Regions from separate parts of the uncultured Rummeliibacillus sp. genome, predicted to be linked through region 1. Evidence: predicted binding sites of a transcription regulator. Region 1 holds the regulator's gene; the other holds the start of a gene.
What was found. The regulator Rex, encoded in region 1, represses fermentation and respiration genes when NADH is low (regulators of the CRP and FNR family bind a similar motif). The targets are predictions, from matches to a motif close to TTGTGAAATATTTCACAA.
Positions count from the first base shown of each region.

Region 2: Q0977_RS02830 (DUF1641 domain-containing protein) is a predicted target of Rex. The motif match lies at 1,168-1,185, and genes of this name have one in related genera.

Region 1 covers NZ_CAKQBI010000021.1:4,838-8,269, forward strand. The annotation lists gene Q0977_RS12710 (ABC-F family ATP-binding cassette domain-containing protein) at 1-1,247, opposite strand, end outside; gene Q0977_RS12715 (redox-sensing transcriptional repressor Rex) at 1,375-2,007, shown strand; gene tatA (twin-arginine translocase TatA/TatE family subunit) at 2,102-2,296, shown strand; gene tatC (twin-arginine translocase subunit TatC) at 2,314-3,096, shown strand; gene Q0977_RS12730 (CPBP family intramembrane glutamic endopeptidase) at 3,135-3,432, opposite strand, start outside.
Region 2 covers NZ_CAKQBI010000003.1:5,334-8,765, forward strand. The annotation lists gene Q0977_RS02825 (hypothetical protein) at 258-782, shown strand; gene Q0977_RS02830 (DUF1641 domain-containing protein) at 1,467-1,898, shown strand; gene Q0977_RS02835 (NAD(P)/FAD-dependent oxidoreductase) at 1,933-3,117, shown strand; gene Q0977_RS02840 (FMN-binding glutamate synthase family protein) at 3,186-3,432, opposite strand, start outside.

The DNA of each region.
Region 1 (3,432 bases):
CAAAGCTCTTTTAAAACTGTTTTATTACTTGTTAGTTTGGCTAGTTCTTGATCATAGTAACCAATTTGAACATTGGTTCCATAGTGAATATCGCCAGCAAGTGCTTGTTTATCTTTTACAATTGTCTTCAGTAAAGTGGATTTTCCAACCCCATTTGGTCCAACGAGGGCGATACGATCTTGTCTGTATAAGCGCATTTGAATATTAGTTGAAATTGCATGATTGTCATATCCAATAGATAGGTCATTAATAGATAGGACATCATTTCCACTTTGTCGATTTATATCAAAAGTAAAAGTTGCAGATTTTTCATCGCCATCAGGTGCATCCATCCACTCTGTTTTTTCAAGAACTTTGCGTCGGCTTTGAGCTAACTTTGTTGTTGAGGCACGCGCAAGGTTTTTTTGGATAAAAGTCTCAAGCTTTGCCTTTTCTCCTTGTTGTTTTTCATAGAGCTTACGATCACGTTCATAGTTCTTTGCCTTTTCACTTAGATAATCACTATAATTACCAGTGAATTTTGTGACGTGATGACGAGAGACTTCATATACAATTGAAACAACTTGATCTAAGAAATATCGGTCATGAGATACAATAAGAATAGCGCCATCATAATTTTTTAAGAAGTTTTCTAACCAGCTTAATGTTTCGATATCTAGATGGTTTGTAGGTTCATCGAGAATTAATAATTCAGGCTTACTTATTAGTAACTTAGCGAGAGCAAGTCGCGTCCTTTGCCCACCTGATAAGGAAGAAATCTTCTGATCATAGCTGTCAGGATAGAATTGCATACCGTGAAGAATAGATCTTGTATCAGCTTCGTATTGGTAACCACCTTGCTCTTTAAAATCATGTTGGAGTTGGTCGTATTCAGCCATTATTTTAGAGTAGGAATCTGCGTCTTCAAAAATTGAAGGCTCAGCCATTTTCTGCTCTAATTTTCTAAGTTTTTGTTCTTGCTTTTTTAATGGTTCGAAAATTGTCATCATTTCTTCCCAAATAGTAAGGGGAGATTCAAGGCCTGCATGTTGATCTAAGTAACCTAGTCGAATATCTTTTGGCATAATAATATCGCCGGAATCATAAGAAAGCTTTCCGGCAATTATTTTTAATAGTGTGGATTTACCTGCACCATTACGACCAACTAGTGCTACGCGATCCCGGTGCTGCACTTCGAGTTTAACGCCGCTTAAAATCTCATCGGCAATATATGATTTATATAATTGATTGACCTGTAATACGATCATATTAGACACCTCAGTTCAATTCTAGTTTAATGGAAGATACATATGTGTGCAACGAGAATAGCTTTACAGATAGCCAATCCTCATGTACTATTGAATGGATTTCGAATTGATTGTAGGAGGAAAAATTGTGAAAGCTTCAAACAAAATACCACAAGCTACTACAAAAAGACTTCCTCTTTACTATCGCTTCATCCTAAACTTTGCTGAAGCAGGACAAGTAAGAATTTCTTCTAAAGAACTAAGTGAAGCAATGAAAATTGATTCGGCAACCATTCGTCGTGATTTTTCATACTTTGGGGCTCTCGGTAAAAAAGGATACGGATATGATGTTCAATATTTACTAGATGTTTTTAGACAGGTATTAGACCAAGATGAACGAATGAATGTAGCGATAATAGGGGTAGGGAATCTCGGTAGTGCTTTGCTAAAATATAACTTTCAGAAGAGCCATAATATGAAAATTGTTGTGGCATTTGATACGAGTGGTACACCGGAAGGGAAATATATTAATGATATTCCGGTTTATCCACCAGATCTATTAGAAGAGAAATTTGCAGAATATAATGTGGAATTACCAATTTTAACTGTACCAGCTCGTTCAGCACAATTTATGACAGATAGGTTAGTAGCAATAGGGGTGAAGGGAATATTGAATTTTACTCCAGTTAGATTAAGTGTGCCGGACTATGTTAGAGTACATACTATTGACCTTACAATTGAATTGCAAACTTTAAGCTATTTTATGCGTAATGATAAGTAGTGACGTAAAATATTCACAAATAGGGTACTAGTATAAATGGTAAAAAATATAATTTTGGGTTAAAATAAAGTCATATTATGAGGAGGTGTCTGTAATGGGAATTGGTGCTGGGAGCGCTATTATCATAGGGATTGTTGCCATACTAATTTTCGGACCGAAGAAACTACCAGAGCTTGGTAAAGCAATGGGATCTACTCTCCGTGAATTTAAAAACGCTACTAAAGGTTTAGCGGATGATGACGAAACAACAAAAAAAGTGTCTGAATCTGCAAAAACTGAAGATAAATAAGTTGGGATGTTAGTTGAATGAATAATACTGAACTAACTGTTGTTGAACATATAGAAGAGTTAAGAAAGCGGCTATATATTGTTGCCGTTTTCTTTGTGGTTGCTGTTATAGGTAGTTTCTTTTTAGCAGAGCCATTAATCCATTTCTTACAATATAGCAGTGAAGCAAAGAAACTACAGCTTCATGCATTTAAAATAACAGATCCTGTTAAAATCTATTTTCAAGTAATATTTATACTGGCTACTGTTATAACATCGCCTATTATCTTATATCAATTTTGGGCTTTTATCAGTCCGGGATTATATGCCAAAGAACGTAGGGCAACATTAAGATATATTCCTTACATTGTACTATTGTTTGTTGGTGGTGTACTGTTCTCATATGAAATTCTATTTCCATATATCATCAATTTTATGGAGAAGATGTCTTCAGAATTAGATGTACAACAAACAATTGGTATCAATGAATATTTCCAATTTTTAATACAGATTACTTTACCTTTCGGGATTGTTTTTGAGTTACCTGTGGTTGTACTATTTTTAACTCGTTTAGGAATTATTACACCACAAATGTTAAGTAAGGTACGTAAGTATGCTTACTTTATCTTGTTAGTTGTAGCTGACTTAATTACACCAACTGATGTTGTATCGCTATTTATCGTAGCGATTCCGTTATGTGTCTTATATGAGATTAGTATAATAATATCTCGTATAGGGTATCGAAAATATTTGAAAGCTGAACAACAACGTCAAATGGATCTTGCAATTAGTTCCATAGAAGAAAATCCTTCTATCAAATAGATAGAAGGATTTTCTTCTTTTCTGGAGAATTATCTAGATTATTGCATTTGTTGAAGTTGTTTTATGAATTCGTTGATCGGTTCTCTATAAAATTGAACGATAGTTATAAATCCATTTAACATCATGTGAGCAATAATAGATGTGATAATTCGTTTTGTCTTATGGTAAAGGAATGCGAATATAAAGCCAGATATTGCATATATTATGATGTGTGGAAAATCTAGGTGAATTATGGCAAAGACAATTGAACTAACTAGGGCAGCAACAAAGAAATTAGTAGTTTGTACGAGTGACCCAAATATAACGCGTCGGAATACAAACTCTTCAAGAACTGGC
Region 2 (3,432 bases), on a different contig from region 1:
GCCAAGCCCGCGGAAAGCGCCGTCCGGAACGGAACACAAAACTAAATATTACAACGGTATATTAATTAAAAGTTAAACCCCTTAAAAAGAAAATCCGAACAAATGTGAAACTGTAAATAGAATTTCACATTTTGATTCGGATTTTTTATTATCTAAAATTTTTTGTTCTATATTCTTTTGTTGTTAAAAAAATGGACTTGTCCTTCTATAATGTATATAGTTTTTAATAGAAAAGATTTCAGTGATAGGAGTTCCTTATGAAACGCTATTTATATACACATCCAAATACGATCAACGATACGCAAGCATTCACAGTTCGTAATGAGCAAGAACAAGCACTTTTTACTTGTCAAAGAGATTATGGTAATCGTGTGAAACAAGCATTAGATCGTCTTTTAGAAAATAAATACTTCTTGACTTATAAAGCATACGACAAGGATCAACAGCCTCTTTTTACATGTAAAAAGATTTCTAGGAAGGGCAAGATCCACTTCGAAGCTATAGATGAAAAAACGAAAGAAAAATATACAATTGGATATGATGGGTGGCAACGTTTAATACCTGATTTAGTGATTACTAACAATGACTTTGTGATGAAAATACATAAAGAAATGGAAGATTGGTCCACTTTTGAAGAAGATGACAGAGTGATTGCAAAATGGAAAGCATCTTTAGTAGATGACGTTTTTCAAATGGAACTTCAAATTAGTGAAGAAGCGAGAATCCAAAATCCAGCCTTTTATACTGTTATTTCTCAATGCGTTTTATACATTGGTGGATAAAATATTTCGAATAATCCATTTTAAAGAATAGAGAATCGTGAAAAAGACAACACTATATTTGTTAGATATTCTAGTGATAATTATGCTAAAATAATTCGATTTGCATCCTTTAAATGAATTATAACAATAGAGAATCAGAAATATTAGGTGTGCAAATGATATGCTCAGTGAATCGGTGAAACTAGTATTTACAGGCTTTCGGTGATTGAAGAATTACTTCAGAATCTTTAAGTCTAGTAAATCATTTTCCACATAAATACTATTAAATAATTTATTTTTTTGATATGATATTTATTGAAAATTTATAGTTTATTTTAATGTGATCACTGACGGAATCGAACAAATATTCGAATGACTATGTTTGAAAACTAATCTATTCAGATGTTTGTGTATTTTTTCACAAGAAACAATGGATTCTCTCAAAAGAAAGGTGTATTATTCATTTGTAGACTATAAAAGTGTTTTTAACCCACTGATTATAGGATAGAAGTAAAAGTTTTATCGTCGAAGGGGCAATAGTTTTGTCGAAAAACACTATAAAAAAGTGCAATATCGAATAAATTTAGTCTAACAAGATTAAAATTTCAAACTATTGTATTTCTGATGACGGTTAAAGATCGCTTCTTGTGATTATGTGTATTTGAAAAGAAGTAAGTAAAAAGTTATTGCAAAGGAGAATTGGATATGTCAGAAGTGACTAATCAATTACAAGCTGAAAAACCAGCTGTAAGCCAAGAAAAACTTGATGTATTGGATCAATTATTAAAACCTGAGGTACAAGAATCTATTACAGCTCTAGTTAACGAACTACCTAAGTTAACTGAAATGATGACAACTTTAACTAAAATTTATGATTTAGCACAATCATTATCAACTGATGAAGTGTTAAAAAATGATATCGTCGGTGCTGTAGGAGAAATTGCAACTCCAGTTGTAAATTCAGCTAAAAACTTAGCTGCTACTGCAATTGAAGCAAAAGATCGCGCTGAAGAAAGTACTGAAACAATTGGTCTGTTTGGTATGCTTCGATTACTAAAAGAACCACAAGTACAACAATTATTCCGTTTTGCGAATGCTTTTCTTCAAGTGAACGAAGAACATAAAAATTTAAAATAGTCATTACATCATTACTGATTATGGAGGCTTAACTATGTCAAAAAAAATCATCATTTTAGGCGCTGGTTACGGTGGTGTATTAACTGCTTTAACTTTCCGCAAGTATGCAACAAAAGAAGATGCAGAAGTTACTGTTGTCAACCAATTCCCAACTCACCAAATTATTACTGAGTTACACCGTTTAGCTGGTGGAACTATTAAAGAACAAGCTGTAGCATTCCCTCTAGAAAAAATCTTCAAAGGGAAAGAAATTGATCTTAAAATTGCAAAAGTTACAGAAATCTCACCAGATAACAAATTTGTTAAATTAGATGATGGATCATCTCTATCTTATGATGTCCTTGTAGTAGCTCTAGGAAGCCAAACTGGATACTTTGGTATCCCAGGACTAGAAGAAAACAGTATGGTACTTAAATCTGTTAACGATGCTAATCATATCAATGCACATATTGAGTCAAAAATTAAAGCATATGCTGAAACAAAAGACCCTGCAGACGGTACAATTGTAATCGGCGGTGGCGGTTTAACAGGTATTGAACTTGTTGGTGAAATCATCGACAACATGCCAAAAGTTGCAGCAAAATACGGTGTAGATTTCAACGAATTTAATGTTAAATTAGTAGAAGCTGGTCCAAAAATTCTACCAGTTTTACCAGATACACTTATCGAACGTGCAACTGAATCACTTGCAAAACGTGGTGTAGAATTCTTAACAGGTCTACCTGTAACAGCTGTAGATGGTAACAAAATCTCTCTTAAAGACGGCCAAGTAATCGAAGCAAATACATTTGTTTGGACTGGTGGCGTAGCTGCACTTCCTGTAGTTGCTGAATCTGGTTTAGAAGTAAACCGTGGTAAAGCTACAATCAACGAATACTTACAATCTACATCTCACGCTGACGTATTTGTAGTTGGGGATTCTTCAGTATTAATTCCTGAAGAAGGTGCTCGTCCATTATATGCACCAACAGCTCAAGTTGCATGGCAAATGGGTGAAACTGCAGGTTATAACCTATTCGCTCAACTTAAAGGTCAACCTATGAAAGTATTTAGTGCAGTAAACTCTGGTACTCTAGCTTCACTAGGACGTAAAGACGGTGTCGCAACAGTAGGTGCAAATAACACTGAACTTAAAGGTTTACCAGCATCATTGATGAAAGAAGCAAGTAACATCCGTTACTTATCACACATCAAAGCATTATACGGTTTAGCATACTAAGCCGCAACATATCAAAAACCGATTTCCATTAGGAAATCGGTTTTTTTTTAGAGTTAATCCATCATTCTCTAACTAATTTGTCGTTGAATATCCTTCAAAATCGTATCTAAAGATATAATAACACCCCTATCATCCTTGAACATGATATGTTCAGGCTTGAAGTGAACGGGGGAATCCAAGCCAGCAGCAGCTCCTAATCGGAATAGGCCTTTTCGAAGTGTTATTAAGTAATTGACAACTCTATATTTCTTTTCATCAATGACAAGGGCTTTTTGTAAGTCAGGATCAGTAGTAGTAACACCAACTGGACATGCA